Regions from separate parts of the Microbulbifer maximicatervae genome, predicted to be linked through region 2. Evidence: predicted binding sites of a transcription regulator. Region 2 holds the regulator's gene; each other region holds the start of a gene.
What was found. Region 2 encodes sigma-54, which starts transcription at its own class of promoters, with help from an activator protein. Its sites were predicted from a motif close to TGGCACANNNNTTGCNNT; they were not measured.
Positions count from the first base shown of each region.

Region 1: glnL (nitrogen regulation protein NR(II)) is a predicted target of sigma-54. The motif match lies at 1,365-1,382, and genes of this name have one in related genera.
Region 3: glnA (glutamate--ammonia ligase) is a predicted target of sigma-54. The motif match lies at 885-902, and genes of this name have one in related genera.

Region 1 is NZ_CP174334.1:29,644-31,913, reverse strand. Features, by position in the region: gene ntrC (nitrogen regulation protein NR(I)) at 1-198, opposite strand, end outside; gene glnL (nitrogen regulation protein NR(II)) at 202-1,284, opposite strand; gene ACJJIS_RS00120 (DUF4124 domain-containing protein) at 1,601-2,155, opposite strand.
Region 2 is NZ_CP174334.1:973,370-975,639, reverse strand. Features, by position in the region: gene lptB (LPS export ABC transporter ATP-binding protein) at 1-263, shown strand, start outside; gene ACJJIS_RS04210 (RNA polymerase factor sigma-54) at 458-1,924, shown strand; gene hpf (ribosome hibernation-promoting factor, HPF/YfiA family) at 2,121-2,270, shown strand, end outside.
Region 3 is NZ_CP174334.1:26,695-28,964, reverse strand. Features, by position in the region: gene glnA (glutamate--ammonia ligase) at 1-801, opposite strand, end outside; gene thiI (tRNA uracil 4-sulfurtransferase ThiI) at 1,127-2,270, shown strand, end outside.

The DNA of each region.
Region 1 (2,270 bases), 940 kb from region 2:
CTGCAACAATTTAAAGCCATCGGAGCCCGGCATGCGGATATCACTGATTACTACATCCGGTGAATCGCTATAGAAATCATCCAGGGCGCAGTCGCCACTCTCGTAACACTGGGTATCAATTCCCTCACGCGATAGCGCTCTCTCCAGCACCCAGCGGATTGATCTGTCGTCGTCAATAATCCAAACGCGATTACTCATTCTCTAGGTTCCTGTATTAGCTAATTCGGTAGTCAGGGGCAGATAAATTTGGAAAATGCTACGGCCGGGTTGGCTGTCACACTTAATCAGCCCCTTGTGCTGATTAATAATGTTCTGGGAAATTGAAAGTCCAAGACCTGAACCCTCGGCGCGGCCGGAGATCATCGGGAAGAATATCCGCTCGCGAATATCCTCCGGTATGCCCGGGCCGTTATCTTCAATTTCTATACGGCAGACCAATGGGCAATTGCGGCGGCCAATGGTGAATTGGCGCTGGATACGCGTGCGCAATACCATCTCCCCACTACTGAGGCCAATACTTTCATCGATGGCTTGCATGGCGTTGCGGGCAATATTAAGCAGCGCCTGAATCAATTGTTCGCTATCGGCGGGGACATCGGGAATAGACGGATCGTAGTCCCTGCGAATTTGAAGCTCACCGATACACTCAGCATCCAGCAACTGGGCAACCCGCTCCAGAACCTCGTGCACATTAACCGGTTGCAGTACTACCGGCTGGCGTGGTCCCAATAAACGGTCAACCAGATTGCGCAGGCGATCCACTTCCTCGATGATAATCTGTGTATATTCGTCTAATTCCCGGTCCGGCAACTCGCGCTGCAATAGTTGTGCAGCCCCGCGGATACCACCGAGGGGGTTCTTGACCTCATGGGCCATACCGCGAACCAGGTTTCGTGTCGTTTCCTGGGCACTGAGCAGCGCGTCTTCCCTGGCAATTCGCAACAGGCGATCCATCGGCTGCACTTCCACAAGTAGCACAGAAAACTCGGGGACCGGGCTGACTGAGTAATCCACGGTCCGGGTTTCAAGATTGTTCAACCTCCAACTGGCCCGGCGCACTGTATACTTCTCATTTTTGCGCAATGCTTCCCGCATAGCCTCATAGGCAGTGGGAGATTCTCGCACCACCTCCTCCAACTTCGAGCCTTTAACTCGAGTACTGGAGGCGGCCAACAAGTCCTCAGCGGCATTGTTCAGATAGCAAAGCGATAAGTTTTCATCCAGCACCAATACTGCGGATGTCAGGCTATCGAGTAATTGGCGCAATTGGCGATCATTCAGCATTCACAAAATTTCCGATTCATTCCGAGGCTCTGACCAAGCTCCCTTTGGTCACCCCCAGCAAACTAGCGCTGTATCTAGTCAGTGCAAAAAGCAAACCAAAATGGCGCATAAGCTGGCATTTGTAGGCGGAAGCAGCTTCAACCGGACACAATCAGTGCGCGATTAGCAACAACGGCATTGCGAGTATTCAGTCTCAGAAATAGGATGCCGCCGACTACAGAGAGAATGCACCATTAAGGTGCATGGGTCAAAAAACAGGCAGGCGGGCTTTAGACTGAAGTAAGGGGTAGCGGGAGCTTTGCACTCCCTCAAACATTCACCCCCGAGCTATCGGGCGCTTGACATGAATTGTGATCGTTTGCGACTGGGCTAATACTTGCCCTTTGGGCCCTAGCAGAACCGCCTTGAGCGTATGGGTACCGCGGACCAGGGCGGAGATATCCAGGGAGTTACCAGCCGAACTTCCCTGCCAGCGCTGCCCATCAATAACCGCATAAAAGCTAGCGCCCTCTGGATAATTGGGGGCCACATCCACCTGAAGCGCTATCAGTGTCTGCCCTGGCGGAATAGTCGCCTCATTAATTGGACTCACAATTCGAATCGATACCGGCCCCAACTCTCCATCATCACTTTTGGGCGACAGCTTTCTTGTGGGCAGCTGGCGGGGCAGCGCAATTGGCTGAATATTGATTGGGGCTAAATCCACTTTCTCTGAGTTGCCATTTGCCGGTGGTGTATCGCTAAAACTGACCTGGCCATCGGGCCCAACCACTTTGTAGATCGCGCCAGCCTCTTCATTCTCTTGAGAAGCCGCAACTGCCACCAGAGGCATTGCGAGTAACAGGGCCTTTAATTGCCAAAACCTTGCCATAGTGTTTTCGACCGCAGGGCGGACGCTCCTTTCTTCCCAGATCGGGCCAATGGGATATTCCTGAGCCTCCGCATAGCGGCACTCAATTCACTTCCACTGACAGTGTACTCGCAAT
Region 2 (2,270 bases):
ACCCAAGCTTTGTCTTGCTCGATGAACCCTTTGCTGGTGTAGACCCTATTTCAGTGAACGATATCAAACACATTATTCGCCACTTGCGGGACAGGGATATCGGCGTCTTGATCACAGATCACAACGTAAGGGAAACCCTGGATATCTGTGAAACTGCTTATATCGTTAGCGAGGGACATATTATTGCCTCAGGCACGCCCGATGATGTCCTCGCTAACCAGCAAGTGCGCGAAGTCTATTTGGGACACGAGTTCACCATTTAATGGCAAATGATGACAGGCGTAACTAAATAGGTAAAATTTCGAAAAACATATCATACTTCACATAGAAATCGACCTCCTGGCAGGCAATAGTCGGCATGCTTATTGCTTGTAATAGTTTGAGGGCCAAGGTAGTCTGCGCCATCTCGGGTTAATTTTGACGAACCCTTTGTCGCACTGGCCTGCAACTTTAAATTATGAAGCAGTCTCTCCAGCTCAAGCTCGGCGCACAGCTAACCATGACCCCCCAGTTGCAGCAGGCAATACGCCTCCTGCAGCTCTCCACACTAGATTTACAGCAAGAAGTCCAGGCAGCCCTCGACAGCAACCCAATGCTGGAAGCTGAGGGTGAAGACCTGGCTCAACAAGCAACAGCCAATAACGAGAGCAACGCACAACAAGAGCCTCCAGCCGCTGTAGGAGAGGATTTAAACCACGCAGCCGCTGAGGAAAAAGAGCTTGGTGATTCCGACTGGAACCAGGATATTCCAACAGAGCTGCCCGTTGATTCTCACTGGGACGACATTTACAGCAGCTACAGTGGCCCCACCGAGGGCGACGACCCCAATTTTGAGCGCAACTCTTCCACCGACACACTTCAAGACCACTTGCGCTGGCAATTAAACCTGACAGCACTTTCCAGTCACGATAAATGGATCGGCGAGCACCTTATTGACGCCATCAACCCAAACGGTCTTCTCAATACCACCGTTGATGACGTAGCCACCTCCCTTCAGCTCGAAGAAGATGAAGTAGTTGCAGTCCTTAAAGCTGTACAACAATTCGAACCAGCTGGCTGTGGGGCCAGAAACCTCCAAGAATGCCTTCTACTCCAGCTCAAGCAGCTACCAGCGGAAACTCCGTGGCTAAACGAAGCGCAGACCATTATTGAGCGCCACTTGGAATTACTTGGAAAAAGGGATTTCAGGCAACTCACCCGACGCACACGCCTCAACGAAGCCCAGCTCGGCGAAGTGATCCGCCTTATCCAGACACTAACCCCCAACCCAGGTGAGGAGTTCAGCGGGGAACAGCCCGCTTATGTCATTCCCGACATTATTGTGTCCCGCAAGGATCACCGCTGGCTGGTCGAACTCAATCCAGAAATCACTCCCAAGATCCGGATTAATGGCCACTACGCCTCCTTGGTAAAACGGGCGGACAACTCCCGGGAAAACAATTTCATGCGGGATCACTTGCAGGAGGCCCGCTGGTTCTTGAAGAGCCTGCAGAGCCGCCACGACACCCTGCTAAAGGTCGCTACGTCCATTGTGGATAAGCAGCAAGGCTTTTTTGAGGAAGGCCCAGAGGCAATGCGACCAATGGTTCTGGCAGATATTGCTGAAACCATTGGCATGCATGAATCCACCATATCCCGAGTGACCACTCAAAAATATATGCTGACTCCACGGGGAGTTTTCGAACTCAAATATTTCTTCTCAAGCCACGTCAGTACAGATTCCGGTGAGGATGCGTCATCCACCGCCATTCGAGCCCTGATTCGCAAGCTGATTGACACAGAAGTACCTCGAAAGCCGCTATCAGATAACAAGATCACTCAGGAGCTGGACAAGCAAGGCATCAAGGTTGCGCGCCGAACGGTAGCGAAATACCGCGAATCTATGGGTATCCCCTCCTCAAGTGAGAGAAAGAGGCTCATTTAAGTTACAACCCAAACACAGCCAATTAATCTGACCCCTAACCCACCTTCAGTCATACGCTACTGGCACCTTCCGCCCCCAACCTGCAACCAAAATCCAAAATTTGAGTGTATCCTTCCATTCTGGCCCACTTCCTAGTAGGGTTGCGACCCGATAGGGGGTGAGCGCCGGCTTGTGATGCACCTTTAAGGAGAAATCCATGCAGATCAATATTAGTGGCCACCACGTCGACGTTACCTCACCTATGCGCAGCTACTGCGAAAGCAAAATGGAGAAGCTGTCCAGACATTACGACAACATCACCAACGCGCAAGTAATTTTATCCGTCGAGAAACTGATCCAAAAAGCT
Region 3 (2,270 bases), 950 kb from region 2:
ACCGGAACCGTTATCGCCAACCAGCGGCTTGGGCATAAAGGTCGCGGTCTTGCCGTAGGCGTGGGCAACGTTGTGTACAGCGTACTTGAGGATCTGTACTTCGTCCGCTTTCTTAGTCAGGGTGTTGGCGGCAACGCCGATCTCACACTGGCCAGCAGTACCCACTTCGTGGTGATGCACTTCTACGCGCAGGCCCATCTGTTCCATCGCAGAACACATTGCGGCGCGAACGTCGTGCAGGGAATCCACCGGAGGAACCGGGAAGTAACCGCCTTTAACGCCGGGACGGTGACCAATATTGCCTTCTGCAAAGTTGTGACCTGAGGACCAGGCTGCTTCTTCGGAGTTGATCTTGTAGAAGGCGCCGCCCATTTCGGCACCCCAGGTGATGTCGTCGAATACGAAGAACTCGGGCTCGGGACCGAACAGAGCGGTGTCACCCAGACCAGTGGACTTCAGGTATTCCTCAGCGCGCAATGCGATGGAGCGAGGATCTCGCTCGTAACCCTGACCGGTAATTGGGTCGACGATGTTACAGCGAATGATAACAGTGCTCTCATCGGTGAAGGGGTCGAGGAAAGCGGTCTCGTCGTCCGGCATCAGGATCATGTCGGATTCGTTGATGCCCTTCCAACCGGCGATGGAAGAACCATCGAACATTTTGCCTTCTTCAAAGAACTCACCGTCAACTTCCGACGCAGGGATGGAAACGTGTTGTTCTTTACCCTTGGTATCGGTAAAGCGCAGGTCTATCCATTTCGCTTCACTTTCATTAATCAAACCGAGCGTTTTCGCTGACATTGCAGTCCTCCAGGTCTTGAAAAGTAATTGGTCGCTATGCCTTGCTGTCGCTGCCGGCATTCACTCTCTACCTGGCGTGAAATAAAGCAAGGAGTGTGCCAAATTAGGGCAATCGCCTCATAGTCCCGGTTGGCGCCGGTGCGAGCCCCAGCAAAGTGCTGACGCAGCCAGGATAGATGTATTGTGGCCGAGCAGCCACATAAATACGCACCAAAATAGAACATATTTGTTCTCGCTTCGCCCGCAAACAGTGCACAACCAACTTGGCTCTGGCTAGTTTATAATGCCGCACCTTCTATCAACATGCGGTACCCCACAGATTCCCATGCACTTTGTCGTCAAGTTTTTTCCAGAGATCACCATCAAGAGCAACCCTGTGCGCAAGCGCATGTCGCGCCAGCTCAAGGACAACCTGCAGCGCCTGCTGCGCCAGCTGGACGACCGTATCCAGGTGCGAAAGGATTGGGAAAAGATCGATGTGATCGCGCCCGATGCTGTGTCCCACCTGGGTGGACGTATCGAAGAGGTGCTCTCTCACACCCCCGGCATCGCCAACTTCTCCCGCGTGCGCCAGTTCCCCCTGGGTGACCTGCACGACATGTACGAGAAAACCCTGTCGGTTTGGGGCGCAGCCCTGAAAGACAAGACTTTCTGTGTACGGGTTAAACGCACCGGCAAACACGACTTCCAGTCTCTGGATGTGGAACAGTATGTGGGTGGCGGCCTCAACAAGAATACCGAGGCATCCGGAGTCAAACTGAAAAACCCCGACATCACCGTTAAGCTGGAGATCCGCCACGACAAGCTCAACGTGATCGAAGAGCAGCATCCCGGCCTGGGCGGCTTCCCCCTGGGCACGCAAGACCCGGTTTTGTCACTGGTCTCCGGTGGCTTCGACTCTACCGTGGCCAGTTACATGACCATGAAGCGCGGTATCCGCACCCACTTCCTGTTCTTCAACCTGGGCGGACGCCAGCACGAGCTGGGCGTGAAAGAAGTCGCCTACTATCTGTGGAACAAATACGGCGCTTCCCACCGGGTGCGCTTTATCACCGTGCCGTTTGACGAAGTAGTGGCAGAGATTCTCGAGCGGGTCGACGACTCCCATATGGGCGTTATTTTGAAGCGCATGATGCTGCGCGCCGCCGATGTGATCGCCAAGGAACTGGAGGTGGACGCCGTAGTCACCGGTGAAGCCATCGCCCAGGTTTCCAGCCAGACCCTGAAAAATCTGTCGGTGATCGACAGTGTTACCAATACCCTGGTATTGCGCCCACTGATCACCACCGACAAGACCGATATTATCCGCACCTCCCGGGCCATCGGCACTGAAGAGTTCGCCGCCAATATGCCGGAATACTGCGGCGTTATCTCGGTAAAACCCACCACCCGCGCCAAGATTGAAAAAGTGGAGTCCGAGGAAAACCGCTTCGATTTCACCGTCCTCGATCGCGCTATCAGCAATCGGG